Regions from separate parts of the Pseudoalteromonas sp. S4492 genome, predicted to be linked through region 1. Evidence: predicted binding sites of a transcription regulator. Region 1 holds the regulator's gene; each other region holds the start of a gene.

Region 1 (10,967 bases):
GGGTTAAAGTAATCAATGTAAGCTTTTCGCTTTTCGGTTGTATCACGCTTTGGATCTACTGCAACAAACCACACTTGCACTTTATAGTCTTGGCTCAGCTGCTTTTGCACCGCAGTTAGCTTAGCCAACGTCATCGGGCAAATATCTGGACAACTGGTGTAGCCTAAAAAGACTAAATTCCAATGCCCCATAAATTGGCTGTTATCAGCAGGCTCACCATGTTGATCGGTTAACAAAAACGGGCTAATCGGCTTTGCTTGCTCATAAACCAGCGCCTCAACTTCAGGAGCGGTATTACTTTTGCCACATCCTGCTGCAAACAACACCGCACTAAAACATAAAAAAGCGACGATTCGCGTCATAAAACTAACCATTTATCAATGAATAAGGCGATAAAGAGTAGCATTAAATGCACGATTGAAAAACGAAATAAATCCATTGCAGTATCATCTTTTGGGGCAATTTTTAGTTTTAACGCTTTATAAATAAATATCGCATTTAAAACACTCGCACCAAGCAAGTAAATCAGCCCTGACATGCCAATTAAATAAGGCAGCACACACACTAGGGCAAGTAAAATGCTATAGCCAACGACGCAAGTTTTACAAAACTCAATACCATGAGTAACAGGCAACATTGGAATTTTGGCACGCTCGTAATCACTTTTACGCGCTATCGCTAAAGCCCAAAAATGCGGCGGGGTCCAAGTAAATATAATCATCACTAACAGCCAAGGAGCGGCAGCCATGTGGCCTGTTTCAGACACCCACCCTAACAGCGGCGGCATCGCACCCGCTAAGCCCCCAATCACAATATTTTGTGGAGTAGCACGCTTTAAAAACGACGTGTATATAAAAGCATAGCCGACGAGTGCAAATAAAGTCAGAATTGCCGTGAGTGTATTAGCCCACACCATAAGCATAATGAAACCTAGCACGCCAATAACAGCTGCAAAGCTCAATGCATGCTGTTTACTGAGCCGACCTTTAGCCACAGGACGGTGTCGAGTACGTGCCATTTTGCTGTCGATTTCACTATCTACTACATGATTGATCACGGCAGCAGCGGCCGATAACAAACCAATACCCAACAAACTTGCAAGCTGCACAAACACGCCTCGTCCTACATCAGGCGCCAAAGCTAATCCAACCCATGCCGTTAGCACGAGCATCGCCACCACTTTAAATTTACTGATCGCTAAATAATCTTTCAGTAATTCTGAACTTTGGCTCAAAAAAGACTTTTCTGTACTTAATAATAGTGCCATCACAGCCTCCTAGGTTCTTACTTTTAAGTGGAAGCATAGTCGTACCATGCTAAGCAGTAATAGTGCTGCCATTAAATTATGTGCAAGCGCAACACCTAACGGGAAATGCCAATGCACAACGGCAAGGCCTAAACAAATTTGGCATAGCAAAGCGACTAAGACCGTTACCGTGCAGTGCTTAATTTTTCGTGAGTAACATCGTGAATAAATGCGCCACATGATTAACGCTAATACTACACAGGTAACCAGTGCCCAAATACGGTGTAGAAGATGAATAGACATACGCGCTTGCTGCGATAACACACCATATTCATAGGTACTATGCTCAAGCGGTAATTGAAACACGCTCTTTAAAGAAAACGGTTGCCCGTAGCTACACAGCGGTAAACCATTACAGTGTGGAGCGGCATAATTTGCAGCAAGCCAACCACCCAAGGCGATTTGCAGCACAAGTACCACCAACCCCACCAGAGCTAAACGATAATAGGGCTTTGCACCGCTATCACGACTTGCAATAGGCTCTGTAGTGAGGCGTAAATACAGCAGAAACACCAAAGATAAAATACTAAAGCCGCCAAGCAAGTGCCCCATAACAACCAAGGGCTGAAGGTTCATGGTTACTGTCCACATACCTAGAGCAGCCTGAAACACAACCAACAATAAAAGTGCTAAAGGCAGTTTAACCGGTGTTGCTGGGTATTGGCGTTTTAACCAGGCAAAAACAAACAAAGCTAAAATAAGTAAACCGAGGGCACCGGCAAAATAGCGATGGATCATTTCTTTCCACGCTTTTGCGGCTTCAAACATCATATCAGGGTAGTTTTGTTCAACATGTAATAAAGCACTTTCATGTTTTGGTACAGTCAAAAAACCGTAGCAACCTGGCCAATCAGGACAACCAAGCCCTGCATCACTGAGACGAGTGTAAGCACCAAGCCCCACAACCAGAATTGAGAAGAAACACGTAATTAAGACAAGGTATTTATAATTTTTATACATCTTTATCCCCTTACTGAGGTTTAGCTCGAACGCGCATAGTTAAGTAATTTTTTTAAATCTTTCAGTAAGCCTTTTTGAATGAGTCTGTTTTGTTCGGGCTCAGCAGTGTAAGGGTAATGCAGCACCACCAATCCCATGTGATCAACCAAGTATAAGTCTCCCGCTTTCAGTTCAGGATTTGCCGCTAAAAGACGCCAACTTGCTGATACTTGCTGTTGATTTGTCAGTACAGCAACATCCACTTTTTGCTGATTTTTACCTAACGCGACATACAAGTTATCGAGACTCGCTAGCTGGCTTTCACACACAGCTCGGCACTCTTTGGGGTAGTTGAGCGCTATAGTCCATTGTTTGGGCTCACCGTGTTGCCAATCTGCTAATTTCACTTCTTCACTTAAAAGCTCACCGTAATTACTTGAACCACTCGGTAACCAGTCGAGTTTTAGTGCTGCATATGCCAGTGCCAGCGGCACAAAACAACAAAGTGCAAATAAACTAAGTGGGTTTATTTTCATAACCTCTCCTTCTCATCGCAAAATAAGCAATTACGACACACGCTAAACCAATTAACAGCCATTGCACGGCATAGGCGTAGTGTTTATCAGGCCCCATCACGACACTTTTATAATGCGGGGTTGCGATACCATCTGCTTCATTACGATAACCAATAAAACCTTGTACTGGCTCTGCCAACTGAGCACTAAAAATCGCTAAATCAATACCTTGAATACGCTTTGGCCAGCCTTGTTCTGCACCAATTTGATCTGCTAGCGTAAAGCCTTTTAAGTTGCCTTGCTTTAATTGCACAGTAGCAGCAAACGTGGCTGTGCTTGGCCATGCAACTACAGGTAACTGGTTTCGATCTTGAGGGGCTTTAAGCCAGCCAAAATTAACGATTAATGGTGCTTTTTCACCTGCAATTGTTACCGCTGCCAGTAAGTCATAGCCCACTTGCCCTTGATAAATTTGATTATCTAGCAACCAGTAATGCTGTTTATTTACTTCCCCAGAAACCTTTACTTGCAAGCCCGTTTTATTCAAATCTGCTGGCAAGCTTTGCAGTGCTTGCCAGTTCATAACTCCTTGCTCTTTAGAAACGGCTAACTGACTTAATTGCTGCTGCTTTTGTTCGCCTCGCTGGTATTGCCAAACACTGAGTCGTAAACAAATAAGCACTGCAAGTACCACAACGCAAATTGCGATAATTGAGCTAAGCTTTTGTTTACGCCACAAAATCAACTGCATTTGGAAGACCTAACATGATTAAAATCATCATTGTGTTGTTATTGTTATATATCGTGTTCAACCTATTCAGAGCCTTGTTTGTGATGATTTCATCAAAAGAGCACTCAAAGCCCATGTCTCATTATTTAGGTCGTCGAGTGCTGTTTTCGGGTGTTGTACTGATCATCATCATTGCAGCCTTAAAACTGGGTTTAATTCAAACCAATCCGTCACCCATTCACAAAGCTACAGCACGTACACAAATACAAATAAACACAGCCACACCACATCTACAAAGTGCCAATACCAAGCAGCTGCCTGAAAAGCAAAGTGCTTATCACTCGTGAAGTGGCCTTTAAAAATTCGCAGTAATACAACTAACAGTATGATGGTACCCAAGGTCACGTGCATTCCGTGGAAACCGGTTAACAAGAAGAAGGTATTACCATAAACCCCCGCATCTAAGGTCAAACCTAGATCTTGATAGGCATGCATATATTCATAGGCTTGCAGGCCTAAGAAAATGGCTCCCAGAACGACCGTCATCGATAAAAATACCTTTAGAGCGCCGCGCTTATTGTTTTCCATAGCAACATGGGCAAAATGAATTGTGACCGATGAGGTAAGTAGAATCAGCGTATTGATCAGGGGTAGACCTTGCCAGCCCATAGCCTGTGTGGTCTCGCCCGCTGGCGTAGTTAATAGCGGCCACACTGCGTCGAAGGTAGGCCATAGCACTTCGTTGGTCATGGCATTATTGCCAGCGCCACCAAGCCAAGGCACTGAAATCATACGGGCATAAAAGAGAGCGCCAAAAAACGCCATGAAAAACATCACTTCAGAAAAAATAAACCAGCTCATACCCTGTCTAAATGAACGGTCCATTTGTGCTGAGTAAAGCCCTTGGTGAGACTCTTCAATAACATTTTTAAACCAGCTAAATAGCATATAAAACAAGATAGCTAGGCCCAGATATAAAACATACTGCGCACCACTGGCCTCACTGCTTGCTTGCATCACAGTTAAACCGGCACCAACAGCAATTAAAAACATTGCGATGGCGCCAACTATTGGCCAAGGGCTTTGTGCTGGAACATAATATTTTTCGTAATTTTGATTCATTTTGTTTGCTCCCAATTAGCAATTAGCTTGGCGGCTTTTAATCGTTTTTAGCCACAATCTGCCCGCTAATATCAAACATGGTGTACGACAATGTCAGTTCCTCAACATCGTCGGGTAATTCAGTATCAACATAAAACAGCAAGGTAAATTCAACTTCTTCACCTGCCTTTAAAGGTTGTTGATCAAAACAAAAACAGGCAATTTTATGTAAGTACTTGGCCGCTTTTCCCGGTGATACTGATGGAATTGCTTGCATGACTTTGTCTTCATTACTGGTGTTTTTTGCTGAGAACTTAACTTCTCGCATTGCGCCTGGTTGCACCGATACGCTGTACTGCTCAGACTGCACCTTAAATGGAGCGCCACTTTGAGCATGCGTCGTAAAACTGACATCAACTTGGCGTTGTGTATTTATTGTTTCACTTGCGCTCGCTTGCTCAAGAGATGGCTTACCGTTTAATCCTGTAACATCGCAAAACACGTCATAAAGCGGCACCAGAGCGAAAGCAAATGCGAACATGAGTAAGCATGTGATCAGCAATTTCTTTAGCAAAGGTGCATGGTTCATTACTTGATCTCCGGCGGTGTTTCAAAGGTATGATAAGGCGCAGGAGAATCAACCTCCCATTCCAGACCTTCGGCACCTTCCCATACTTTGGCAGGTGCTTTTTCGCCCCCTCTGGCGCACTTGAATACCACCAGCACAAACAACAGTTGCGATAGCCCAAATGCAAAGCCACCAATACTGATAATGGCGTTAAAATCAGCAAACTGCAGAGCATAGTCAGGGATACGACGTGGCATACCCGCAAGGCCAACAAAATGCATAGGGAAGAACAATACGTTGACACTAATTAGCGATAGCCAGAAATGCCATTTCGCTAGTGTTTCGTTGTACATGTTGCCTGTCCATTTTGGTAGCCAGTAATAAGCTCCCGCCATAATTGAGAACACGGCGCCTGTTACTAACACATAATGGAAATGTGCCACCACAAAGTAGGTATCGTGATACTGGAAGTCAGCCGGAGTAATCGCGAGCATCAAGCCAGAGAAACCACCCAAAGTGAACAACACGATAAAGGCGATGGCAAACATCATCGGAATTTCAAAACTAATTGAGCCGCGCCACATAGTAGCCACCCAATTAAACACCTTAACCCCTGTGGGTACCGAAATGAGCATAGTTGCGTACATGAAGAACAGCTCACCGGCTACAGGCATCCCGGTAGTAAACATATGGTGTGCCCACACAATAAAACTCAAAAGAGCAATCGATGAGGTTGCATACACCATAGAAGCGTAGCCAAATAACTTTTTGCGTGAAAAGGTTGGCACAATAGTCGAAATAATACCAAAGGCCGGCAAAATCATGATGTACACTTCAGGGTGACCGAAGAACCAGAAGATATGCTGGAACATCACGGGGTCGCCCCCTCCCGCGGCATCAAAAAAGCTCGTTGCAAAGTATTTATCGGTCAACACCATTGTGACCGCCCCTGCTAAAACAGGCATTACAGCAATTAACAAAAATGCGGTGATTAACCAAGTCCAGACAAACAGTGGCAGTTTCATCCACGTCATACCGGGCGCTCTTAGATTGACGATAGTCACGATAACGTTAATCGCCCCCATAATTGAGCTGATACCCATGATATGTACGGCAAATACAAATAGTGCAGTGTTATCGTTACTGTAAGTGGTGGAAAGTGGTGCGTAGAATGTCCAGCCAAATGCAGGACCGCCCCCCGGCATGAGTAAAGAAGCTAGCAGGATTAAAAATGCGAAAGGTAATATCCAAAAGCTCCAGTTGTTCATGCGCGGCAGCGCCATATCAGGTGCACCAATCATCATAGGCACCATCCAGTTAGCAAGCCCAGTAAATGCGGGCATAACAGCACCAAACACCATGATCAAACCATGTACCGTGGTCATTTGGTTAAAAAAGTGCGGATCGACTAACTGTAATCCTGGCTGAAATAATTCAGCGCGGATCACCATAGCCATCGCTCCACCAATCAAGAACATGGTAAGAGAAAAGATCAGGTATAAACTCCCAATGTCTTTATGATTGGTGGTGTAAAGCCAACGCTTAAACCCTTTCGCAGGATGATGATGGTCGTGATGCGCATGCCCTGTTGCTTGCTCATTAATAACGTTACTCATTATTTCGCCTCCGCTGCTGCATCAATCGCGGCTTGAATTTGACTCGGTTGGATCACATCGCCTGTATCATTACCCCATGCATTTCGCTTATAGGTAATAACCGCAGCAAGTTGCTTAATTGAAAGCTGCTTATCAAACGCTTGCATCGCCGTACCAGGGCGGCCATGTAACACAACATCAATGTGGTCTTTCACATCACCTAACACGATTGGGCTGCCTTTCAACGCAGGAAACACGCCTGGCAACCCCATACCTGTTGGCTGATGACAAGCGGCACAACTAGCCATGTAGACTTGCTCACCCAAGGTCATGAGCTCTTCTTTTGGTAATGTTTGATCGAGTAAAGCTGCATCAGCGGCTGCTGCATTGGCTTTTTCTTGTTTGGCATCAGCAAGCCAATTAGCAAACTCATCTTCAGGAAGGGCTTTCACTACAACGGGCATAAAGCCATGATCTTTACCGCATAACTCTGCGCATTGACCACGATACACACCCGGCTCGTTAATACGAGTCCACGCTTCATTAATAAACCCTGGGTTTGCGTCCTTTTTAACCGCAAAGTCAGGCACCCACCACGAATGAATCACATCGTCAGAGGTCATTAAAAAGCGAACTTTTTTATTGATAGGCAGTACCAAGGGTTTATCAACTTCAAGCAAATAATGCTCAGTTTTTTCTGCTTGGTTGTCTATTTGATCTTTCGGTGTAGCTAGAATTGAGTAGTAGGCAATATCTTCACCCATGTACTCGTAATGCCATTTCCATTGCGAGCCAGTCACTTTAATTGTGATATCGGCTTTAGAGGCATCTTCCATAGCAATGAGGGTTTTTGTTGCAGGCACAGCCATCGCGATTAGTATAACAAACGGAATGGCAGTCCAAAGTATTTCAACTTTTGTACTTTCATGAAATTGGGCTGGCTTAGCCCCTTTAGATTTACGGTGGTGTATTAAAGCCCAAAACATCACCGCAAAAACGATGATGCCAATCACACAACAGATAATAAATATCGTCATGTGTAACTCATAAACATTATTACTTATATCAGTCACCCCTTTACGCATATTGAATTGGCTGTTTGCCAATGCAAATTGCACAGGTGCGAGTAATATAAGCCACAAGGCGTAACGCAGTTTACCCATGTGACGGCTCCTTTAAATGCTATTGCAAGACGCAAAGCGAAAAGGCGTTACAGCAAGGTGCCCATTCGTATTTTTATTGTTTAGAGCGAATTCGTATCATCACGACGCAATGAAATGATACAAGCCCGTTGTATAACTCCCTGACACGTTTAGGTGTGTCAATTTCGTAAATAGGTGTTAATACAATGTACTAACCAATTAGTTAAAAAATGAGCAATAAGCAAGTTTTAGTGATAATAAATGTTTATTTTGGTGCAAAAATAACAACTATAATCAGCGCGTTATTTAATGTTTAGGCGTACAAACAAAATACAAAAAGAGAGGGAAACTGCGCCATATAAGGCTTTAAATGATGAGTAAGGATTCACAAATCCTAATTAAGTAGCAAAATTTCGATGGTGCACCAAATTAAGTCAATTTAATGCACCAAGTTGGGAACACTTACATCCAGTCAGCGTTTCGAATAACCCCTACCGCTAATCCTTCGATATTGAACGATTCGTGCTCTAGGTCAACTTCAATAGGTGAAAACTCTTCGTTCTCAGCGTGTAAAAATACTTTTCGGCCAGCTTTTTCTAAACGCTTAACAGTCACGTCTTCATCAACTCGTGCAACAACAACTTGGCCATTTTCAGCAACTTGTGTTCTATGTACTGCAAGTAAATCACCGTCCATGATGCCAATGTCTTTCATACTCATGCCATTTACACGCAGTAAGAAATCAGCGGCAGGCTTAAATAACGACGGATCAACTTGGCAATGGCTTTCAACATGCTCTTGGGCCAAAATAGGTTCGCCCGCTGCAACACGGCCAATTAAAGGTAAACCTAATTGCTCTGGTTCATCTTCTTCGATTAATTGAATACCACGACTCGCCCCAGGCTTCATTTTGATCATGCCTTTTTTTGCCAGTGCTTTTAGGTGCTCTTCAGCGGCATTGGCACTTTTAAAACCCAATGTTTGAGCTATTTCAGCACGCGTTGGTGGCATGCCTGTATCTTTAATAAAGACTTTAATGAGTTCTAAAATTTGCGATTGGCGTTTAGTTAATGGGCGCATACAACTGGTTTTCCATACAGTACATTTAACTGTGAGTATATACAGTTATCTGAAAATCGCAAATTTAATTAACACTGTCATATTGCTACAAAACTTACATTGAACCTCACTCTAAGATGCCATAAGGTATTAGCTTTAATTAGCAGGCTAAGGAAACACAATGAGCATTTGGCACCACCCAATCACGCTAGAGCTATGTAAAGAATTGGAGCAAGGGATCACCGGGCAAGGCACTTTAATGAAAACCATGGGCATTGAAGTGACAGAAATTGGCGATGACTATTTAGTGGCGACGATGCCTGCCATCCCAGAACATCATAACCCTATGGGCATGGTACATGGCGGAGCAAACGTTGTGTTAGCCGAGACAGTGGCAAGCTATGCAGCCAACTTTGTGGTTGATTTCAATAAATTCTACGCTGTTGGCCAAGAGATTAATGCCAACCATATGAAAGCATCACGTAAGGGAGTTTTAACTGCAACGGCTAGACCGCTGCATTTAGGAAAGCGCACCTCTGTTTGGGATATTAAAATTACCAATGCCGCAGGAGAGCTATGCTGCGTATCAAGAATGACCGCAGCGGTAGTAGAGCGCTAAATTCGACCTATTTTTCAACAGGATAAATAGTAATTTCAATCCCTGCGCCAATTGCTGAGATACGTAACAAGGTATCGGCATGCAGGGGTTGATTAAAGCATTTTGGCGAATTACCTGATTCAAAACCTATATCAAATGTTCGTTTTGAGCACGATAACCACTGTTTTAATGCATTGCGCGAGCAAGACTCAATAAGCTCGCAAAGCTGGTTAATCGCTTTATCTGGAGAGCTGATATCTGCGGTTGCTTCAATCCGTGCTAGTTGGCGGTATTCATCTTGGTCATAATGTAAAACCATGGCGTTTTTCTTCAAATCAGCAACAAGCGCACTAATATCGTGCTTTGATTCAAGCTCCAGATCTACATTTAAAAATTGAATTTCCGACATACTCTCGTTTTTACCCTCTATTGATATCGACTGAAACTTTAACTCAGTTTTGTATATATACCAAATCTAGAATACAGTTAATGCGACATTATGCCGCATTGGCAATACAGTTAAACAACTTAAAATAGCACCCATACAACAATAATAACGGGGTAATAATGAATAAACGCATGTTCAAGTATGCTCGTAAAGGGCATAAATGGCTTGGCTACTTGCTCGCTTTACAGATCTTCTTTTGGCTCTTAGGTGGGCTGGTAATGAGCTCATTACCGCTTGAAAAAGTGCATGGCAAACATTTGGCTAATCGCAGTTTAAGTAGCCCATTTATAGTGTCAGACTACCCTACTTCGATTGATAAAATAACCGCGCAATTTGAGCAAATCGAAGGTATTAAATATAGCCATTTTTTAAACACCCCGATTATAGAAGTCACCACCCCTCTCGGTGTCTTCAATTTTGATGGTAGAACGGGTGATAAAATGCCTACTCCAAATGAAGCTCAAATCATTGAAAATGCACAAGCTCATCTGCTTATTGATGCTAACATGACTCAAGCTCAGCTATTACCAAATGGGCCAAGAGAAGTCGGTCACAAAGCCAATGTTTGGCAAGTAAGCTTTGATGATTGGCTAACAACCACCTTATATCTAGATAGCCTAACCGGTAAGGTTATTACTGTGCGCAGCACCCTGTGGCGCATTTTCGACTTTTTCTGGATGCTGCACATTATGGATTATGATGAGCGAGAAAACTTTAACAATCCATTGCTTATCAGCTTCTCAGCCACCAGCGTGCTGTTTTGTATAACTGGGATTATTTTGTTACTGCAAAACATTCGTTTAAAGCGTAAAAAACCAGCTATACGTGCTGGTCAATCAAAATAGGATTGCCGTCTGGGTCGGTGATAATAAAACTCGCGTCACCGGCCTTTTGTATCTCTAACCCCTGTTGCTGAAAACGTGTCGCTAATTGCTCAAAGGTTGCAAACTCAGTCAGCGCCTCAGC
Region 2 (10,967 bases), on a different contig from region 1:
TGTGTGGGGCACATGGTGCCCGACCTGTTTAGCTGAGTTAGGTTACTTGACTGAGCTAAGAGAGCAGGGTGTTAAGATTGTTGGCTTATACTACGAGCAAGGCTACGACCCAGACTTTGATGGCCAGTTTGATATTAACGCACTACGCGAAGATGTCACCAGTATGCTTAATCGTGCTGGCGACCCGTATCAATTCAATATCTTAGATTTAAAACGCACATTAGCCCTTGATTTAGGGGTGTCTGGCGCGCCAGAAACCTTCTTAGTTGATAAGCAAGGCACCATTTTGCTGCACCATACCGGTGATATTAACCCACGTGTATGGCGAGCTAAATTCGCACCGTTAATGCAGGAGCTACAGTAATGAGACTCGTGATTTTTTTAGCAAGTTTGCTTATCACGTTTAGCGCATTTGCAGAGCAAGACAAATACCAATTTGATGATAAAGAGCAGGCCGTACGCTTCAGTGAGCTTACCAAGGAGCTGCGTTGTCCTAAATGTCAAAACCAAAACATTGCCGACTCAGACGCGGTTGTAGCCAAAGACTTACGCGATAAAGTGTTGGCACTGGTGAAAGATGGTAAAAGCAAAGATGAAGTCATTGATTATATGATTGACCGTTATGGCTACTTTGTACATTACGACCCACCTGTAACGCCAGCAACGTTAGTGTTATGGGTATTGCCAGTATTGATTGTGGTACTTGGCTTTGGCTTTATCGTTTTACGCCAACGTAAGGCATCAGTAAAACAAACATGGACAGAGCAAGACGAAGCGTTACTTGCAAAGTTAATTGAACAAAATCAACGTCAGGAGCAAAGCTAGATGGCATTAATGTGGGCTTCTTTTGTTTTACTCACACTGATTGCATTGCTATTTGTTGTCGTACCGTTTTTTAAACGCGAACGTATTCAACGCCTTGATCACAATGCAAACTCGGAATTAATCCGAATTTATCATCAACGTTTAGATGAGCTTAAAACTGAACTAGATAACCAACGTATTGATGCACAAATGTACGATGAGTCAGTTATCGAACAAAAGCGTCGTTTGCTCAATGAGTTGTCTCCAGAAAAAGCGTTAAACAGTAAAGGTAATAACCGTATTTTTGCACTTACTGGCGCAGGCTTTTTAATTGTTTTAACAGCCATCTTTTATGGTTATACGGGTAGCCAGCAGCAAATTAAAGGCTGGCATGACGCGATGGCAAATCTTAAGTCATATGGCGAGCGTGCCGTGATGCAAGAAGGTGAGCCGTTAACACCAAATGAGCTACAAGCGTTTGCGTTAGCACTGCGTACTAAGCTTGATCAAAGTGGTGATGACGAAGTGGCGTGGATGCTACTTGGTCGAGTTGCAATGTCATTAAATGAATTTGATATGGCAATGCAGTCATTTGATAAGGTTCTTAAAATGAACCCAGATAACAAGCAAGTGCTGATCAGCTACTCGCAAGTTCTGTTAATGGAAGGCAGTGATGCGAATATGTCTCGTGCTGCGACGATGTTATCAAGAGTGTTAAAAGCCGAGCCAACTAATATTGATGCAATCTCATTATTAGCCTTGATTGCGTATGAACGTAAAGATTGGCTACAAGCTAAAACTGCATTTGAAGTATTGCTTGCAAGTATGCAGCAAAACGATCCGCGTTATAGCATGATTGCAGAGCGTATTGCTGAAATTGATGCCCACTTAAATAATGAGCAGCAAACAACGAATACAGAGTTAGCAAAAGCGTCAAACAGTGAAATTAGCATCACAGTTGATTTAGACCCGGCACTGGTTGATTCACAGCCACAAAACGGTACGTTATTTGTTTTTGCTAAAGCAGCCAGTGGCCCACAAATGCCATTGGCTGTGGTTAAAATGACCGAATACAGTTTTCCGCTAACCGTGACGTTAAGTGATACGAATGCCATGGTTGATGGCTTGAATCTATCGAGTGTAGATAAAATTATTTTAACTGCGCGTTTATCAAAAGATGCAACTGTGGTAACTTCTAGCGGCGAGTTGGAAGGCAAGTCGGATGTCTTAGAGCGTGCAAACGTTAAAGAATATTCGCTGCTAATTAATGAGTTAATACCGTAAGGATAGCCGATGTTTAGGCACAGTATATTTTTTATCTTTTTTGTAGTGCTTGCAGGATGCGCACAGATACCAGAAGAAAAAGTGGATGAACGAGATCCTCTGCAATCATTTAACCGTCCTATGTATGATTTTAATATGGACGTACTTGATGCGTATATTCTTCGCCCAGCAGCCGTTGGTTACATCACAGTAACCCCCGCACCGGTTAGACGCAGTATTGTTAATTTTACCGATAACATCACTGCACCGACTGACATGGTTAATGCTGGTTTACAGGGTAAACCGGGTAATATGGGCATTAGCTTTGCGCGTTTTTTAGTGAACTCTACGGTGGGCTTACTCGGCTTTTTTGATGTTGCTTCATCATTGGGTTTAGAAATCGTTGATGAGGACTTTGGTCAAACCCTCGGCGTATGGGGAGTGGGTGATGGTGCTTACTTAATGATCCCAGGTATGGGGCCAAGTACTGCACGAAACTTAACCGGTGATGTGGTCGATAACTTTGTGTTACCTGAAATCACCTTAACGACGCCACAGACTATATTGGTGTTTGCACTGAAAGCAGTTGAGGCACGTGCTTCATTAATGCCGCAAGAGAGCTTATTAAATGAGTCGCTTGACCCATATATCTTTATGAAGGATATCTACTTCCAGCGTCAATTGTATGAGCTATATGACGGCAATCCGCCAGTAGAAAAAGAGCCTGATGACTTCGATGAAGACTTTTTAGAGAATCTTTAAGATTATTCAAATCAAAAAAATGCCAGCAATTGCTGGCATTTTTTATATCTTTAAGCGAATTGGTATTAATCCCCAAACACACTCATTTGGTCATTAGACCAACTTAATGCATCGTGGTAAGCGTCTGGTACTTCTTCAGGCTTAAGACCCAACTGCTGTTGGATTTCTTTCGCTTTTTCCCAATCTGCTTGCTCATAAAATTTTACAAGGTTTAGATAGGTAGCGAGTAAGCCTTCACCTTTAAGCAGCGCATCTTTTATTTCGACGGTTAGCGGTAGCTTATTCATAACGCTTGGCATGTCTTCATCTAAGATAGCATCCATCAACGACATCATACCCGTTAAGAATGCCATACCTGTATCTCGCAATTTGCCGTGGCTGATTGCGAGTAATTCAGCAAACCGAGCACGGGTTAACGAAAGGCGAATAAGCTCAGCAGGTTTATCCGCTGAAACTTGAGCTGCAAATAGCAGTGACAAGAAACGTTTAATTTCTTCACTACCTAATACGATAAGTGCTTGTTTAATAGTGCTGATTTCAGCGCGACGTTTAAAGGCCGCTGAGTTTGAGTAGCGTAGCAACTTATAAGACAAGTTAACGTCACGTTCAAACACCTCAGTGATTTTTCTGAGGTTTAAATCAATACTCGATGTTTCGTATAGAAGCTCGGCAAGAGCCATCTCAGAAGGTGGTAAAGTTTTACTTTGTACCATCTCAGGTTTCGAAAAGAAAAAGCCTTGAAAGTAGCTAAAGCCCATTTCTAGAGCCAGCTGATATTTCTCGTATGTTTCCACTTTTTCGGCAAGCAACTTGATATGCGGATGAGGTTTGATTGCCTCAATAACCGCTTCAATTGACTCTTGATCGCAGGTTAAAAAGTCAATTTTGATCATATCGATATACGGATAAAAATGACGCCATACAGGTTGGTGTATGTAATCATCAAGTGCCAGTGTATAGCCTCGCTCTTTTAGATCTTTAACCAGCGCAAGTAAACGTTTACCAGGTTGAATAGTTTCAAGAATTTCGACAACGACTTGTTCTTTACCCAATAAAAGTGGGTAGCCTTTTTGGAGTGTCTCTAAAGTGAAATTAATGTACGCTGGTTTGTTATCCGTTAAATCTTCTAAACCAAAATTGAACTGACTACCTTCAATGAGTCGTGATGTTGCTTCATCGCCATCAATGTCTGGAAACACGTTATCTACGCCATCCCTAAACAGGAGTTCGTAGCCGACAAGTTTCTTTTCCTTATCTAAAATAGGTTGGCGTGCAGCGTAAAAATACATAGTCCTAGCATGTCCACTTCGGTTAATTCATTTATCCATGAGCAATATATGCCATTAAGCCTGAAATAGCATTAATTAAATGCGCGTATTTGAGGATAAATACTGATTTTGTTTTGATCTTAAGACTAGGATAAATTGTGATGAAATTCTATAACTTGCGATTAAATATCACATTTTTGTTATGAAAAGGTTGTAATTCTGTGCCATGTCACTCAACGGCTTGATTGGAGTTGTAGGGGGGAAGCGTGTTATAGTCATGGGTGATATCGGTTTTTACCCCAATAATGTCTTTAAATTAAATAACTTGCGAGTCATTATTCGGATTAAAAGCCAACATTAATCAATTATTGGAGGCTAATTTGGAAACAGGAATGATAATTTCGTTAGCATTGTACTTCATCGTTATGCTGGGGATTGGGCTATATGCTTATAAGCAATCCACAGATGATGTATCAGGTTATATGCTAGGTGGTCGTAATTTATCACCAAGTGTTGCAGCGCTTTCAGCTGGCGCGTCAGATATGAGTGGTTGGTTGCTGATGGGCCTACCTGGTGCAATGTACTTGTTTGGTTTAAGCAAAGTTTGGATTGCTATAGGTCTCGTATTAGGTGCTTGGGCTAACTACTTTTTAGTTGCACCTCGATTACGTGTGTACACAGAAAAAGCAAATGACTCAATCACCATTCCAGATTACTTCGCTAACCGCTTTGATGATAATAAAAATATACTGCGTGTTATTTCTGCGATTGTAATCATCGTTTTCTTTACCTTGTATACCTCATCAGGCGTTGTTGCTGGCGGCAAGTTATTCGAAAATTCATTTAATATGAGTTACGAGATGGGTCTGTACATTACAACGGGTGTTGTTGTTATTTACACCTTGTTTGGTGGCTTCTTAGCAGTGAGCCTTACAGACTTTGTACAAGGCTGTATCATGTTTATCTCGCTACTGGCAGTGCCGATTGCAACCTATACCATGCTTGATCAACCGTTTATGGATACCTTAGCAAATGCACGTTATGACTTACTGCTAAGCTCACCGAAAGACACTGAGATCCACGCCCTGAATATGATGGATTGGTTTGCCGGTGGCTCAACGATTGCCATTATCTCTGCTATGGCATGGGGCCTTGGTTATTTTGGTCAACCACACATTATTGTGCGTTTTATGTCGGTACGTTCTGTTAAAGATATGCCAACTATGCGTCGTGTGGGTATGTCGTGGATGACACTTTCAGCAATTGGTGCTGTATTAACAGGTCTTTTTGGTGCGGCATATATGCTTGAGAACCAAATGCCAATTGATGATAAAGAAACCATTTTCTTAGTGTTGTCTGAGCTAATCTTCCATCCTTTAATTGCAGGGTTCTTATTGGCAGCAATTTTAGCCGCCATTATGAGTACCATCTCGTCGCAGTTATTGGTGTGTTCAAGCTCACTTACAGAAGACTTTTATAAAATCTACTTAAATCGCAATGCATCGCAAAAAGAGCTGGTGTTAGTCGGCCGTATCAGCGTAATGCTGGTAGCAATTCTTGCTATTTACCTCGCTTATGACCGTGATAGCTCGATTCTAGATTTGGTTAGTAATGCTTGGGCAGGTTTCGGTGCTGCATTTGGCCCATTAGTGCTGCTTAGTCTTTACTGGAAACGTATGAACTTGCAAGGTGCGATTAGTGGTATGGTAGTCGGTGCTGCAACAGTCCTGTTTTGGATTTACGCGCCAATTACTATTAATGGTCAAACGCTGAGTGCACTCCTTTATGAGATTGTCCCGGGCTTTGTTTTATCGACTATTGCAATTGTCGTAGTGAGCCTGATGACGGCTGAGCCGAAAAAAGAAATCACAGATTTATTTGATGAAGTTGAATCATCACTGTAATTTTTGATTGAGTACAAAAAAGGGCAACTGATGTTGCCCTTTTTTATGATCTAAATTTGCTTTTAGCTAGCCGCTTTTTCTTTTATATCTGATACGTTATCTGCAGATTTAGCTTTTTTAGGTTTCGGCTCTACTTCTTTAGCGCCTTTAAGCACCGCCATAAACTGATCTTTTTCTTTTGCCATTTCAAGTGCCAGCGATTCAATTTGTTGTTCGCTTAATGGTACATCAACTTTTTCAAGCATTAGTTCTAATGACTCAGCAATGTCGAGCATTTTGTCATACGCATCAGCTTCTTTTTTAGTAGTAAACGTCATGCGCTCGACTCCGTTTCTTTCTACAACATATTTAACAACAACAGCCATGATTTCTCCTGCATTTAAGCGTGGCATTTGCAGCGTAAAATCGCCACCTTGATTACTGTTTTTATATACAGTAATGCTTCGCGCTTTACTTTGCAAGTAGCAAGCGAAAATATTTATTCAGCAAATTTGACAATAATAGGGACATTAGCTTTATTTAAAATGTTACCCAAAGTTAAACACAAGCGATGGAGTGAGTGTTGGGTAACAGCTAACTATCTGTCCAAGATGGACATCATGGAGGAAATTATGAAACTACTATCAAGTATTTTACTTGCCACTAGTCTTGCATTACTGCCAACGACACAGGCATCAGCCGACACACCAACCAAAGCTACACAAGTTAAAATGCAAAAGCTGAGTATTAATAAAGCCAGCATTGAGCAGTTAACTCAGTTACCAGGAATCGGTGAATCAAAAGCGAAGGCGATTGTTGAACATCGTACTAAGCAAGGTCCGTTTAAATCGGTTGAACAATTAAAAGAAGTAAAAGGAATTGGCGATAAGCTATTTGCTAAACTTGAGGGGAAAATTACATTATAAACAGCAGGCTATACACCTAAACAGGGCGTTATTCGCCCTGTTTAAATTCATCGATAGCTTTGTCTAAATGCGCTAACGCGAACATGTTTTCGATAGGTGTTGTGATAAGAGGGTAACTTAAACCTGCTAACAACAACCAAGGGATGAGCATCCAGCCTTCAAAGTAAGCTAAACCTAAAAATAATGGTGCTAAAAAGGCAAGCTTGCACACCGATAAAATAATTTTTTTGCTCGGGCTTAAATGAGCCAAAGCAAGGGCAATAATTTGCTGGCGTTGCCTTACTTTAAATGCTTTTAAAGCGGGGATTTGACTAGTAAAAAAATAAATCATTACAACGACTTTTTGCTCACTAAACGGCTAACTACTACGGCTATAAATACCACTGAAAACGCCGCAAAAATAACTTCCATCCAAGCCGGCATACTCATAGAAGCAAACTGCCAATCGATGTTGCCGCAATCACCTGTGGCTGCAAAGAAGCTAGGGATCCACTCATGCAGTGGCATAAAGCTTGGGAAGTTAGGTTCAAATGCACAACTAAATGCAAAAGGGTCGGTATTGTTTTGCATTGCAATATGTTCTTTAGCAATAAAGTAACCCCAAATTGCAGAGACACCCCAAGTGGCAAATGCAACGAGTCGAAGAACCATATTTTGTGGGTTAATCGCACCGATAACACCCGCAGCAAGTAAGCCTAGAACAGCAGTACGTTGATAAATACACATAATGCAGGGTTCAAGCCCCATGTTGTATTGGAAAAATAACGCGGTGACTTCGAAAGCGAGGGAGATAAAGGCTAATAATAACCAAGGTGTTCTTTTAGTTGCTAATTCTGCTAACCAATTCATGAAAGATCCAATGTCTAATTGTTTTCAAGATTATGCTTAGACAGGGCAGTGGGTGCAAGTATCTAAGATGAAATTATACGAAAAAGGAGCCAACCAGCTCCTTTTCATTCATCTTATCTAGGCTTCCTATTACACACTAACAGCTTGCAAAGACTCACTTTGATAACAGCCTAATACACGTGTGTACTGGGTGTGTTCTTTCAACTCTTCAAGTGCTTGCTTAACATGTAAGTCATCAAGGTTTGCTTCAAGGTCAACATAAAACACTTCTTCCCATGGGTTACCTGGAACTGGGCGAGATTCTAATTTTACTAGGTTGATTTGATGATGCTTAAAGATCATTAAGGCATCAGCCAACGAACCTGCTTGTTGTTTGGTGGCCATAATTAAACTGGTTTTAGTTGGAATTTGCTTTGATACTTGCAGCGGTTTACGTGCGACAACAATGAAACGGCTGTGGTTTTCGCTTTGGTTTGCAAGGCCTGACTTAACGACTTCTAATCCTACGTTTTTACCTGCTTGCGCTGAACCGATAGCGGCGCTATTTGCCGTGTCTACCGCTGATTGTAATGCATGGAAAGTTGAATCACAGGTTTCATGTTGAATATCACCTAAACCCTGAATGAAGCGGCTACATTGAGCAAACGGCTGTGGGTGAGCAAAGATTTTATTAATATGAGAAAGCTCAGTCCCTGGCATTGCTAATAAACAGTGTTCAACACTGTGAGTTACTTCACCAACGATTGAAACTTGCGCATGTTGTAATAAATCGAAAACTTCATTGATACTTCCTGAGCTGGTGTTTTCAATTGGTAGTAAGCCAAAATCAGCTTGACCACTTTCAACCTTACCAGTGATTTGTTCAAAGCTTGAGCAGCCCATTTCAATGACTTTGCCAGGGCGGCGGCTGAAATATTTATGACAGGCTAATTGGCTATAAGAGCCTTGACCACCTAAATAAGCAACGCGGTGCGTTTCGCTCATCGCTTCTGGGTTAAGATTCTTTTGTAGCATGGCTTGTTGGTTTAAAACCGAATCTTCAAGAATGGTTTGGAACACATTATTAATGTAGTACGCATCCAGTCCTAGCGACTTACCATAATTGATAAGCTTTTCGAGTAATGCTTGTTCGCGAGCTTCATCGCGGATTGGTTTGTTATTAGCAATTTTATATTCAACTACGCTGTGGCTAATACGGCGTCTTTTAGCCAGTAACACCAGTAAGTCGGAATCTATTTCATTAATATCGTGTCGTAACGCATTTAATGTATCAATGCTCATGTTGGTTTCCTCATTCCAAAACAGTACACAAACAAAAAAGCCTCCCAAGTGGGAGGCTTTAGCTATTCGGTGAATTTATCTCGCAAACAGTTAAGCCTCCTCTATCTAAAGAAGCTAAAAAACGAAAAGTAAGTGCGAGAGATAATTTGTTTCATTGGATTAATGTAAAAACACTTGTACGTAAAGTCAACCGCCGATCGCAGCTAATTTAGAAAACATAGGTGTTTACTCAGAAAATTCATTTATATTTATAAAAAATTTATAAATATAAAAATGATTCTGGTATATTTGTTTTTGCACAATAAATAATAACAATTATTAATAAGGTAGTCCTGTGGTGTATCGACGACCGCCATCACGTTTTGGTGTGAATTCATTAAGTATGAAATTGTCGCTGCTGATCTCTGCGATCTGTTTGATTGCGGGTATATGTGCTGCGGCTTTAATGCTTAAATCTGAAGAAAAACAGCTTGTTTTTGAAGAGCATGAGCTTTTAAAGCACTCTAGTGAACGCTTGAGTCGTCAGTTTAACCGCTTGATTAAAACCAAAATCAATATTGCTGAGCAGGCGAATAACGTCGTAAGCAGCCAACTCCTTCACAACGAATCGCATTTACAAAGTAAACGCAGCGCAGAACTCAAATTTGCCCTCGATGGTAGTATTCGTAGTACCTCAGAAGATGGCTTATCGGCTGCGTTTCTCCCTCAAGATAAATATTCTGAATTTTATAAACAGCTTATAAACGATTCTGAGTCACTCTGGAAAATCGTTTCACCGACCTTAATTCAAGATTTCTTTAATTTTTACCTTGTCACCAAAGATAACTTTATTCGTATCGCACCACCTAACTGGGCACTCAATGTACCTGGTAGTTTTGATTTTACCAAAGGCGAGACATTTAATTATGCTCAAGCGGCGACTAACCCAAGCCGAGAAGCGGTGTGGTCAAAAGTGTATTACGACACTATTTGGCATAAGTGGGTGGTTAGTGTGCTTGTGCCAATCTACCTTGATAACGAATTTTTTGGTGTCACGGGCAGTGATATCGCGCTTGAAACCTTATTGGCACAGCTGCCAATTGGCGACCGAGAGCAGCATTTGTTGGTGTTTGATGCAAAAGGTCAGCTATTAGCTCACCCAGATTTAGATAAAACAACGCTTGAGCAATATGGTCGTGAAGGTAAAAAATTACTGACCGAAGATTTTGTAAACCCTGATCTGCAAAAACTCGTGTCTGAAACCATTCGTTTAAAGTTACCTGAGTCGGCAAATTCATTCGTACAAGATGGTGAAACCCACATTATCAATATCCGTAAAGTGGAAAACCTCAATTGGTATATTGGTATCTATAAAAAGCGCTCGTCGGCACTTTCAGCCCTTGAAGAGCTAAAAGTAAAATTCTTCGGCTTGTTTATCTTGTACGCTATTTTAGTTGCCTTGTTATTGCATCAAGCACTTTATCAACTGGTACTGCGTCGTATTCATTCATTGGTTAATGCCGTAGTTAGTTTTGGCAAAGGGCAATTGCAAACTGAGTTTCCAAAGGCCAATAAAGATGAAATTGGCACGCTAAATGGCTCATTTAGAGATATGGCTATTGAAATTCGAAAGTTGATTGATGGCTTGAACCAGCGCATTAGTGAAAAAGAAATTGCTGAAAAAGCGGCGAATCGCTTATCTAAAGCTGTGGCTTTCTCTGGCACCGGTGTGGTGATCACCAATCAAGATTTTGAGATCAAATACGTGAACCCGAAAATGGTTGAAATGACCGGTTTTGAGGAGCGTCACTTTATTGGCTCACCATTGATGAACATTATCTCGCAGGAAATGGCGATTTTGGTCGATGACATTGATATCGACTTACGCAGCCGAAATTACTGGCGCGGGGATACCTTATTACAAGCCAATGAACGTCAATCTGTTTGGGTTT
Region 3 (10,967 bases), on a different contig from region 1:
GAGGAGTGGTGGACTTAGGAAACTGGGATAGCGCAATTATCAAAAGCCTGTCATGGGTAGCCTTAGGAATAATCGTAATAACTTCGGTTATGGCTTCACTACCTACAACCGCTAGTGATATTGCTGACTTATTTGTATCAAGTTTACTTTTTCTAGGTGTCTATTTACTTGTATCGTTGGTCGGGTGGCTATGTGTCGGCTTTCCTGTTCATTGGGTAATTTGTAAATATGCAAATGCTTCCTTCAAGATCTATATGGTAGTTAGTATTCTAGTAAGCTTAACGTTGTATTTTGTTCAAAGTCAGGATTCTGTATTATTTGCGCTGACTGCATTGTCCCAAGCAATGATATTTAGGTTCTATGTGTATAAGAAAACCTAACAAGCTGTTTAAGCATGGGACTGCTAAAGCTTGGTTCGATTTCGCTACCTTTGCATTTTAGCCAAACATTAATCAGCCCCTAACTGGGTGTTACCAAGGCCTTTCTTTTATAGAGCCGTCCTTCGTCTGTTCACAATTGCTTTTCTATTTCGTCAAAGAATATAGCTTTTATAGTCAGGAAAACGATCCTATAGCTCGTTCTTGTCCTAAGAAAAAGCTAAAGCTCCTGCATTTTAGTAGTATTGGCAATTACTTAAGAAGTTTGTTACAAATGAGTCATTCAGAAAAGCGAGCGATACTGTGGTAGAAAAACACTCGATTTGCTCGCTATAAACATGTTAGGTTTTTAATGGACACCGAGCAATATATTCAGAAATTGTTTGACGACTCTGGTTGGTATGAAGGAAGAAATGTAAAAGTACAAACTAATGTTTTGGATTTATTTAAGCCAGCATACAAAAACGCAATAAGAGTTCTAAAAGAATACGGAGGTCTAACCGTAGGTGAAGTCGCTCCAGGTCGAGACTTTTCAGCGAGTGAAATTTGTTTTTACTCTAAAACTTTTGATTTAGGCAAAGAGTTTGATAAATATTGGACTAACATAAATAGCCTCTTCTCTGTTGCCGCAGCTCATCGAGATCACATGCAAATAGTTGTTGATGAATTTAATAACTTTTATATCTTTACAGATCCAGATGAGCAATTATATTTCGGTGGCTCGTTTCAAGATACAGTTAACAAAGTCTTACTTGGTATAAATTACGGAAATGCGCTAAGCAAAACCTAATTAAGTAATTATGAAAAGGACGCAAAACGCTTGGCTTGCGCTCCTTCGTCGATAATTTTAGCCAAGCTTTATCCGCCCTCTATGTGGCGTTAGGGTTACAATCAGACAATGAAGTGGACTGAACCTTGGGTTAAATCAATCCAAAATCAAGAAAGATATAGCCTCATTTCAAAAGGGGTGTTAATCAGCTGCCTCATTTGGACGTTGTTTTTCGTTTTTTTGGCAGTTGTAAGTCTGTTGACTAAAGATGACTTTATCAATCATCTGGTTAAAACAATTTGGATTGCGCCTGCAGGAGGTTTCATTTTAGCTTGGGGCATGTATACGATCAGGTGGCTGTCACCAGTTAAAATTGATTCCGGCCCCAAAGGTATTATTAGAATCAAAGCAGATAATATAACTTCGATACCTTGGGAGCTGATATCTTCGTATACGTTTATTGTTGACGGCATAGTTTTAAGTTTACGGATGATAGTGAAATTACATTTTTATTACCGAAAGATATAGATCGAGATTTAATAGCAAAAGAACTTGAAGCACACTCAATCAAAAAAGGTGCTTTATAACCTTAACAAGGTAATTAAATCGAACAGAAAACATCAGGCCGTGTACGCTCTAAATTGTAGCCTGCTATTTTGTTCCGTTTATCACTGCGTTAGGCATCAAGGAAAGTATGGGCGATAATATGAAGGTCGGAGACTGGGTCAGAAGCTATGGTTCAGGGATATGGAGAGTTCATCGAATTCTAGAACTCAATGATTTTGATATTCAAAGTCAAACTAACAAACCTAGAACTGTTGTTTTCTCTTCACGCTTTGTAAACGACGCTTATAAGCGATCCTTTGCAACAGAATGCTGTGATTCAGCATTTGTTTATCATTTGCAACAAGCAGAGCGAGATGAACTCGATTCATTTATCGATCAGAATATTGATTTATATACTAAATTCAATGCTTATAAACCAAAACCCATTAACGCTATCTACAACGCAAAAATAAAAATTCCAGTTTCAAAAAGTAAATCAGAGTTGGAAGATCTCTTAATTAGTTACCAATCATTATTTTTAGAGCAACTCTTTTGTCAGTTGAATTCTTCAGGTTTAGCATCAAGTGATAAAAAAGGTTGGACGGCACAATTTGTAGCTAAAGATCATGAGGCTGTTGATGGTAAATTAGTGTATAGCTTTTCAACGTTATTAACGTTTTAGATTTTATAGAAACTAAGAATAGTATGTAAGTTTTTGATAGGGATAAGGAAAAATGGTCGGCATAGCAGGATTTGAACCTGCGACCCCTGACACCCCATGACAGTGCGCTACCAAGCTGCGCTATATGCCGACGTTGCAAGCCATAGTACGGCTTTTTTTATAAAAATCAATATCCCCGCAGTTCGATTGCTTGTTTATTGTTCAGGTAATCCACATTAAATCAATGGGCTAGAGGTTAATCTAGCCAATCGTTGATCGTTTTGTACATAAAGTTGCGTATTAATGGTTGAGCATCGGCATTAGGGTGCAGGTTATCGTTTTGCATAAGTTCTGGGCGACCAGCAATGCTAAGCATGAAAAAGGGCATGAGTTCAGAATCTGTTTCGTCGGCAATGGTTTTAAAGCTATCGGTGAAAAGTTTGGTATAACGCGGGCCATAGTTTGGGGGAATTTGTACTTCCATTACGGCGGTTTTTGCCCCAATTTTTTGGCTTTTTGCAATTAAATCACGTAAGTTAGCTTGCAGGCGTTTAATAGGGAAACCTCGTAAACCATCGTTTCCGCCAAGCTCAATGAGTACATGAGTGGGTTCAAATTCGCTTAGTAACGCGTCGAGTCGTCTTAGGGCACCGCCTGTGGTTTCACCGCTAATACTGGCGTTTACTAGGTATACAGATTGGTCTTTTTCATCGTACTTATCTTGTAACAATTTAACCCAGCCTTGCTCTTGTTTAAGTCCGTAAGCGGCGCTTAAACTGTCACCTAGAATTAAAATTGTGTTGTCAGCTGCTGCCGTAAGTGGTTTGATTACTAACAGTAAAACGAATATAAAACGTAGGATTGGATGCATCATATGTCAGCGCTTTCTCAATTAAACATCATTCAAGTTAAAGGACTTTCTAAAACGGTCACCACGGTTGAGGGCGACCTGACCATCCTCAGTGACATCAGCTTTAATGTCAAGTCGGGCGACTCAGTTGCTGTGGTGGGCACCTCTGGTTCGGGTAAGTCTACTTTATTAAGTTTATTAGCAGGCCTTGACCAATCAACCGGCGGTAGTATCCATTTAGACGGAGCCGCATTACATGAATTAGATGAAGAAGCACGCGCAGCACTTCGCGCTGAAAAAGTAGGATTTGTATTTCAGTCTTTTATGCTTGTACAAAGCTTAACAGCTCTTGAAAATGTAATGCTTCCGGCAGAACTTGCAGGAAGCAAAGACGCTAAGCAGCAAGCACTTGAGTTACTTGATAAGGTAGGCTTAAGCCATCGTGTTGGCCATTACCCGTCGCAATTATCTGGTGGTGAGCAGCAACGTGTAGCAATTGCGCGTGCATTTATTGGCACACCGAAAATCTTATTTGCCGATGAACCATCAGCGAACCTTGATAGCAAAAACGGTAAGTTAATTGAGTCTTTATTATTTGAACTAAATAAAGAGCACGGCACGACACTCATTTTAGTAACCCATGATGAGCAGCTTGCACAAAAGTGTCAGCAAATTTTACATATTGAAGCAGGGCAGTTAGTTACTGTAAAAGAAAGCGAAGGAGTGCAAGCGAATGTGGGCTAAATTAGCACTAAAACTGTTTTCACGTGAGTTTAAGCGTGGCGAATTAACAGTGATCAGTGCTGCAATAGCCTTAGCTGTTCTCACTGTTTTAACTCTGTCCATGGTTACCGACCGTATTGGCCAAAGTATTGAAGAAAAAAGCAGTGCTTTTATTGCTGCTGATCGCGTTTTAGCAAGTAACCATGTTTTACCTGCCGAGTTTTTAGAAAAAGCCAACCAAGATAACTTACGCACCGCAAAAATAACCTACTTCGACACCATGTTATTTGCAGGTGACGAAATGCAGCTTGGTTCGGTTAAAGCGGTATCAAACACCTATCCGTTAAAAGGTGAGTTAAAAGTAAAAACTAGCATGACTGGCCAAGCAGAAGTAACAACCGAGATCCCAAGCCGTGGTGAAGTATGGTTAAGTGAATCGGTGTTTTATGCGCTGAATATTAACGTGGGCGATAAAGTAGAGCTTGGCGCAGCTACGTTTACGGCTAGTCATGTTGTAGCTGAAGAGCCAGATGCGCCGTTTAATGTGTTTTCAAGCAGCCAGCGGATCTTAATCAATGAAGCAGACATTGCTGTTACAGAGGTAATTCAGCCGGGGAGTCGGGTATTTTACCGTCAACTTTATGCTGGCGACAAAGACAATTTAGATGCCTTTTATGCGTGGTTAAAACCACAAATGAAAGAAAACCAAAATTGGTATGGTGTTAAAGACCGCCAGTCACCAATTTCTAATAGTTTAAATCGCGCTGAGAGTTACTTATTGCTAGCAGGTTTGCTTGGCATTATTTTAGCTGCTGTTGCTATCGCGGTATCGGCAAAACGGTATTGTGAACGTCAGTACGACCCAGTTGCGATGATGAAAACGCTTGGCGGAAGTCGCGCTATGATCCGTAAAATCTATTTACTGCACTTAAGCCTTGTATGTTCAATGTCGGTGATTGTGGGTTTACTGATTGGTTATGGTTTACAAGCGATTGCCACTGATTATTTAGCACAAACCATGGGTTCAGCACTGCCTAGTGCATCGGCAAAACCTTGGATCATTGCAATTAGCACAGGCGTGATTTGTGCGGTAATGTTTTCGATTAAACCGCTACTCGATTTATTTGATATTCCGCCGCTGCGTGTACTTCGCCGTAACTTAGGTGACCGTTTATTGGTAAGTAAAGTGCACTTGGCTATGTCGGCACTTACTGTGTTTTTATTGATGTGGTTATTTAGTAATAACATCAAAATAAGTGCAATTTTGTTCCTTTCGACGGCATTTTTAATTGCTGTGTTATTTGGTCTATCAAAGGTTATTTTTGGTGGTGGCCGCAAACTTGGCTTGAGTCCGGGCAATAGTTGGTCATTGGCGATTGCGTCAATTCAAAAGCGTGCCAATGTGAATGCGGTACAATTAATTAGCTTTGCTTTGGCTATCAAGCTATTACTGTTTTTAATTGTACTTAAGAACGACATGATTTCGGACTGGCAGTCTCAGCTTCCTGAAAATGCACCTAATTCATTTTTAGTGAACATTACTGAGCAAGAGTTAGAGCCTATTACGAGCTTCTTAGCACAAAACGATATGCCCACGTCTGATTTCTATCCGGTTGTGCGTGGTCGCGTAAATGCCGTTAATGGTGAGTTGGTTGCCCGCGAAGTATCGCAAGAAGACAACGAAAAGAAAGACGAAGAAGCCCGCTCTGGTATTGGCCGTGAGTTAAACCTAACTTGGCGTAAAGACTTACCTAATCAAAACGAGCTTATCGACGGTGCATGGTTTAGTGAAAACTCTGTTGCCGAGGCATCGGTCGAAGAGTCGATGCTTGAACGCCTTGATGTTAAAATTGGCGATACGCTTACCTTCTTAATTGGTGCACAATCATTCGATGCAAAAATTACCAGTGTGCGCAAGGTTAATTGGACAACGCTTAAACCTAACTTCTTTATTATTTTAAGCCCTGATGTGCTAGCGAGTTTTCCTGCTACTTATATTTCATCAGTGAATGTAAAAGCAGAGAAAAAACGAGAGTTTAATGAGCTAATGCGTCAATACCCCACGGTTAACGTGATAGATGTTGAGAGTTTCATTAAACAAATTCGCTCAACCATAGAGCAAGTATCGTTAGCGATTGGCTTTGTACTCGCGATTGTGGTTGCCTGTGGCGCTTTAGTGCTTATTTCGCAAGTGCAAGCAAGTTTAGGCGAGCGAATGCAAGAGATTGTTATTTTGCGAACCTTAGGTGCCAAAGGGCGCTTAATTAAAAATGCCACCTTATATGAGTTTTTATTATTAGGCGTTACCGCAGGCTTAGTGGCTGCCATTGTCAGTGATATTGCCCTGTTGATAGTGCAAAAACAGATGTTCGATTTAGCAGGTAAGTTCCACCCTCATATTTGGGTGATTGGCCCAGCAGTCGGTGGCTTATTCGTGGCATGTTTGGGCTATTTGATGATAGCCCGCACAATGCGAAAAAATACCCAAGGCTTATTACGCTCGCTCGCGTAAATGTCTTACTTAAAGGTTGACTATAAAATGCTCGCAATTGCGGGCATTTTTTATGAATTGCAATTGGTTACTGGTAATTTATACAGTGCTCTGGCATTATTAACCGCAGATAATAATGATAATAGACGGGTCAGTTAGTTGGCGATTATTTTAGGGATTGATCCTGGTTCACGATTAACAGGGTACGGCGTGATTGCTCACCAAGGTGCTAAGTTCACTTATTTAGGCAGTGGCTGCATTAAACTGGCCGATCATGATTTTCCTGTACGCTTAAAAATGATTTACCAAGGGATCAGTCAATTGGTAGAGCAATTCTCCCCAGACAGTTTTGCTATCGAAAAAGTGTTTATGGCGCATAACCCCGACTCGGCACTTAAACTAGGCCAAGCACGTGGTGCAGCGATTGTTGGTGCTTCAATGGCAGAGCTGCCAGTTTATGAATATTCAGCTAGGCAAATTAAGCAGGCCGTTGTAGGTAATGGCGGAGCCGATAAGTCCCAAGTACAGCATATGGTTAAAAACATTTTAAAGCTGCCTGGTACCCCTCAAGCCGATGCCGCAGATGCTTTAGCAATCGCTATTTGTCATGCACACTCAGAACAAAATTTAATAAAACTTGCGGGCAGTGCGAGCAAAACCGTAAGAGGACGATTAAGGAAGTAATATGATTGGTCGATTAAATGGCTTACTTGTTGAAAAGCAGCCACCAGAAATTCTTATCGAAGTAAGTGGTGTAGGCTACGAAGTACAAATGCCCATGACTTGCTTTTATGATTTACCAGCAGTGGGTGAGCAAGCGATTATTTATACCCATTTTGTGGTACGTGAAGATGCCCAGCTATTATTTGGCTTTAACAACAAAACCGAGCGCACTTTATTTAGAGAGCTTTTAAAAGCCAATGGTGTAGGGCCAAAACTTGGTCTTGCTATTTTATCGGGTATGTCGGCGCAGCAATTTGTAAGTTGTGTTAATAATGAAGATGCGACCACACTGGTTAAACTGCCGGGTGTTGGTAAAAAAACGGCTGAGCGTTTAGTACTCGAAATGAAAGACAGGCTTAAAAATTGGGGTAATGACTTATTTACGCCATTTAGCGATAATGCCGTAATTGAGCCATCAAGTAATGATACCCTTGTGGCAAACAATGCTGCCGATGATGCTGTATCGGCACTTGTGGCATTAGGCTATAAGCTACCGCAAGCACAAAAAGCGGTTAAAACAGTGAACAAACCAGATATGACGACCGAGGTTCTAATTAAAGAAGCTCTAAAATCAATGTTGTGAGTAAACCATGATTGAAGCAGATCGCTTAATAGATGCGAGTGAACAAAGTAACGAAGACAGTGTTGATCGTGCCATACGACCAAAACTGTTAACCGATTACACAGGCCAGCCGCATGTTAAGCAGCAAATGGAAATTTTTATTGAGGCAGCTCGCCATCGTGGCGAAGCGCTGGATCACTTATTAATATTTGGTCCACCGGGTCTTGGTAAAACTACACTTGCAAACATTGTAGCCAACGAGCTTAACGTTAATATTAAAACGACGTCGGGGCCAGTACTGGAAAAAGCAGGCGATTTAGCCGCGCTTTTAACGAATCTTGAAGAAGGTGACGTACTGTTTATTGATGAAATACATCGTTTGAGCCCGCAAGTCGAAGAGATTTTGTATCCTGCGATGGAAGATTATCAGCTGGATATAATGATAGGTGAAGGCCCTGCAGCACGCTCAATAAAGCTCGATTTACCACCATTTACTCTAATAGGCGCGACAACGCGTGCAGGATCACTCACTTCACCTCTTAGAGACCGCTTTGGTATTGTTCAACGATTAGAGTTTTATTCTGTTGAAGACTTATCAAAAATTGTTGCCCGTTCAGCACGCTTTTTAGAATTAACGATGTGCGATGAAGGGGCAACCGAAATCGCTAAGCGCTCACGTGGTACGCCGCGAATAGCGAACCGTTTATTACGCCGCGTTCGTGATTACACCCAAGTGAAATCAGACGGTAAAGTGAATGCTACAGTTGCAGAGCAAGCCCTCGATATGATTGATGTCGATAAAAGCGGTTTTGACTACATGGATAGAAAATACCTGCTTGCTATCATCGAAAAATTTATGGGCGGCCCCGTTGGCCTTGATAACCTCGCGGCTGCGATTGGCGAAGAAAAAGAAACCATTGAAGATGTAATAGAGCCGTTTTTAATACAACAAGGCTTTATACAACGCACCCCACGTGGACGACTTGTTTCAGACATCGCTTATTTACACTTTGGGCTAACGCCAGAGAAATAACTAAAAACCCCGCGGTTAGTTAGAAGCTTTAAGCTATAAGTATCAAGCAGCTCGAAAGGGCTGTTTTTTATCGAGATAAATTGCTTGTATCCAACGGGTATGTAGATTTTTACCGCTTACCGCTTACCGCTTACCGCTTACCGCTTACCGCTTACCACTGGATTGTTGTCTCATTTTAACATCTGTAATTCACATGCTGTTAAGTTATCGGTAGGTATTCTCGTTGACGTTTGAATAGGCAAAAAAAAGCCCGCATAAGAATGCGGGCAAACAACAAGTTGAAGGAAGTAATCCAGGGAACTACGGTCTACTTAAATAAGGTTTTATCCAGATTTAAGCAAACCTGAGCAATACGAAACTTCATATTGCTAAAAACGGAGCTTAATGAAAGAAACTTTCATGAGGTTGCTAGCTCGGTATAGGTAAATAATACGCAATGGTGGATTTTTCTTCAAACTAGAAAAATTTTATTTTCAGATAAAAAAAACTAATGTGAGCAAAAAATCAAATTGTTTTCTTTTTGTTCACTTTTTGTCTGTTTATGTTTTAAATCACTGAATAAAAGGCTTTTTATAAATTTTGTGATCTTTATTCAGGATTAGTTTAAGTATTATGTAGTAGATTTGCAAAAGTGCTTTTGGGTGTTTATGCGTTATTTATGAATAAACGCCGTGTTTTTGAGTGTTTTGGTTGCTTTTTAGTGTCACTGTAATGACTTATTATTAAGGTGAAAATATGCATAAAAGTGTTGATAAAAGCTAATATGGCTAAAAAATAACTAAGCAAATTGCTTTTTACCGTTATTTGCCGCTAATTCACAGCAAGAGCGTTGTCAGTTCATAACTGACTAGATACACTAGATGTAACTTTTGGCCACCTTTGTGGTCAATAAATGCAAGTGTAAAAAATATAACAAATTACATAGAAATCTATTTTAGGAGTTTAACGTGGGATCAGGGCTTAACTTTTTAGATCTTATTCTAGAAGCCAGTGTACTTGTCCAGCTAGTAATGTTGGCATTAGTCGGTATGTCGGTAATGTCATGGGCAATTATTTTTCAACGTAAAAAAGCGATTTCTGATGCACTTAATGGCGCAAAGCGTTTTGAGCAAAAATTTTGGTCAGGTATTGACCTAAGTAAATTATATAACGAAGTATCAGCTCGTCCTGGTGGTGCATCAGGTGTTGAAGCATTATTCGTTGCTGGTTTTAAAGAGTTTGCACGTCATAAGAAAAATACATTTCAAAGTGCAAGCATTGTTATGGAAGGCACACACCGTTCAATGCGTGTTGCGTTATCACGTGAAGTTGAAAAGCTTGAGTCTAGTTTATCGTTTTTAGCAACAGTGGGTTCAATTAGCCCTTATATCGGTCTGTTTGGTACGGTTTGGGGTATCATGAACGCATTTATCGCATTAGGTGAAGTTAAACAAGCTACTTTACAAATGGTTGCACCGGGTATTGCCGAAGCATTGATTGCAACAGCAATGGGTTTATTTGCTGCAATCCCTGCGGTAATTGCTTACAACCGTTTTGCTAACAAAGTAGAAAAGCTTGAAGGTAATTACATTAACTTCATGGAAGAGTTCGCCAATATTTTACACCGCCAAGCAGCTGCGCAAATAGAGGCTAAAGCGAATGTATCAGCGTAAGAAACGTCGCCCTGTAGGGGAGATAAACGTAGTACCTTACATTGATGTAATGTTGGTACTGCTAATCATATTTATGGCAACGGCACCGCTTATTACTCATGGCGTAAAAGTAGATTTGCCGAAAATGGAAGAATCGGATTTAGTTGATACTAAAGATACACCACCGATCATTGCATCAATTGATGCTGAGGGTAAGTACTATGTAAGTATTGGTACTGATCCTGAAGCGCCAATGGAAGCCTTGGATGTTGCGGCGGTGATTAAACTTCAATTGCAAAAGAATCCCGATACACCTGTGATGATCAAAGGTTCAGGCCGTGTTTCTTATCAAGAAGTGCTGCTGCTTATGGACTTTTTGAAAAATGCCGGTGTGCCTTCAGTGGGTCTTATGACCGAATCATTTGAGGGGACGAAAGGCTAGTATGGGTGCATCAGTAGTAAAGTCAGTTCTTTTGCATCTTGCTATAGCTGGTTTATTAGTAGCAACAGCGAGTTTTCACATGCCAGCACCTAAGGTGATGGAAGTGACGCTGAATCCTGCTTTGCCGGAACCTGAAAAAGCGGTTGCTGCGGTAACTGT

Evidence for each region. The regulator LexA, encoded in region 1, represses DNA repair genes until DNA is damaged. The targets are predictions, from matches to a motif close to TACTGTATNNNNATACAGTA.
Region 2: CWC28_RS01165 (YebG family protein) is a predicted target of LexA. The motif match lies at 6,420-6,439, and genes of this name have one in related genera.
Region 3: ruvC (crossover junction endodeoxyribonuclease RuvC) is a predicted target of LexA. The motif match lies at 6,507-6,526, and genes of this name have one in related genera.

The regions. Positions count from the first base shown of each region.
Region 1 is NZ_PNCP01000011.1:83,075-94,041, forward strand. Features, by position in the region: gene CWC28_RS04130 (SCO family protein) at 1-362, opposite strand, end outside; gene cyoE (heme o synthase) at 359-1,267, opposite strand; gene CWC28_RS04140 (COX15/CtaA family protein) at 1,277-2,266, opposite strand; gene CWC28_RS04145 (redox-active disulfide-containing membrane protein) at 2,287-2,781, opposite strand; gene CWC28_RS04150 (SURF1 family protein) at 2,762-3,511, opposite strand; gene CWC28_RS22700 (DUF2909 domain-containing protein) at 3,526-3,837, shown strand; gene CWC28_RS04160 (cytochrome c oxidase subunit 3) at 3,737-4,612, opposite strand; gene CWC28_RS04165 (cytochrome c oxidase assembly protein) at 4,650-5,180, opposite strand; gene ctaD (cytochrome c oxidase subunit I) at 5,180-6,775, opposite strand; gene coxB (cytochrome c oxidase subunit II) at 6,775-7,917, opposite strand; gene lexA (transcriptional repressor LexA) at 8,359-8,976, opposite strand; gene CWC28_RS04185 (PaaI family thioesterase) at 9,137-9,574, shown strand; gene CWC28_RS04190 (hypothetical protein) at 9,582-9,962, opposite strand; gene CWC28_RS04195 (hypothetical protein) at 10,121-10,846, shown strand; gene CWC28_RS04200 (VOC family protein) at 10,821-10,967, opposite strand, start outside.
Region 2 is NZ_PNCP01000004.1:95,789-106,755, forward strand. Features, by position in the region: gene CWC28_RS01135 (DsbE family thiol:disulfide interchange protein) at 1-364, shown strand, start outside; gene CWC28_RS01140 (cytochrome c-type biogenesis protein) at 364-825, shown strand; gene ccmI (c-type cytochrome biogenesis protein CcmI) at 826-2,088, shown strand; gene CWC28_RS01150 (MlaA family lipoprotein) at 2,098-2,829, shown strand; gene CWC28_RS01155 (EAL and HDOD domain-containing protein) at 2,895-4,118, opposite strand; gene putP (sodium/proline symporter PutP) at 4,490-6,001, shown strand; gene CWC28_RS01165 (YebG family protein) at 6,064-6,366, opposite strand; gene CWC28_RS01170 (ComEA family DNA-binding protein) at 6,613-6,906, shown strand; gene CWC28_RS01175 (DUF6170 family protein) at 6,935-7,237, opposite strand; gene dsbB (disulfide bond formation protein DsbB) at 7,237-7,755, opposite strand; gene CWC28_RS01185 (chorismate mutase) at 7,885-9,036, opposite strand; gene CWC28_RS01190 (bifunctional diguanylate cyclase/phosphodiesterase) at 9,371-10,967, shown strand, end outside.
Region 3 is NZ_PNCP01000064.1:9,028-19,994, reverse strand. Features, by position in the region: gene CWC28_RS18840 (SUKH-3 domain-containing protein) at 730-1,167, shown strand; gene CWC28_RS18835 (hypothetical protein) at 1,276-1,674, shown strand; gene CWC28_RS18830 (hypothetical protein) at 1,841-2,374, shown strand; tRNA gene CWC28_RS18825 (tRNA-Pro) at 2,428-2,504, opposite strand; gene CWC28_RS18820 (arylesterase) at 2,610-3,227, opposite strand; gene CWC28_RS18815 (ABC transporter ATP-binding protein) at 3,228-3,947, shown strand; gene CWC28_RS18810 (ABC transporter permease) at 3,937-6,438, shown strand; gene ruvC (crossover junction endodeoxyribonuclease RuvC) at 6,577-7,101, shown strand; gene ruvA (Holliday junction branch migration protein RuvA) at 7,103-7,723, shown strand; gene ruvB (Holliday junction branch migration DNA helicase RuvB) at 7,731-8,735, shown strand; gene tolQ (protein TolQ) at 9,683-10,387, shown strand; gene tolR (protein TolR) at 10,374-10,808, shown strand; gene tolA (cell envelope integrity protein TolA) at 10,810-10,967, shown strand, end outside.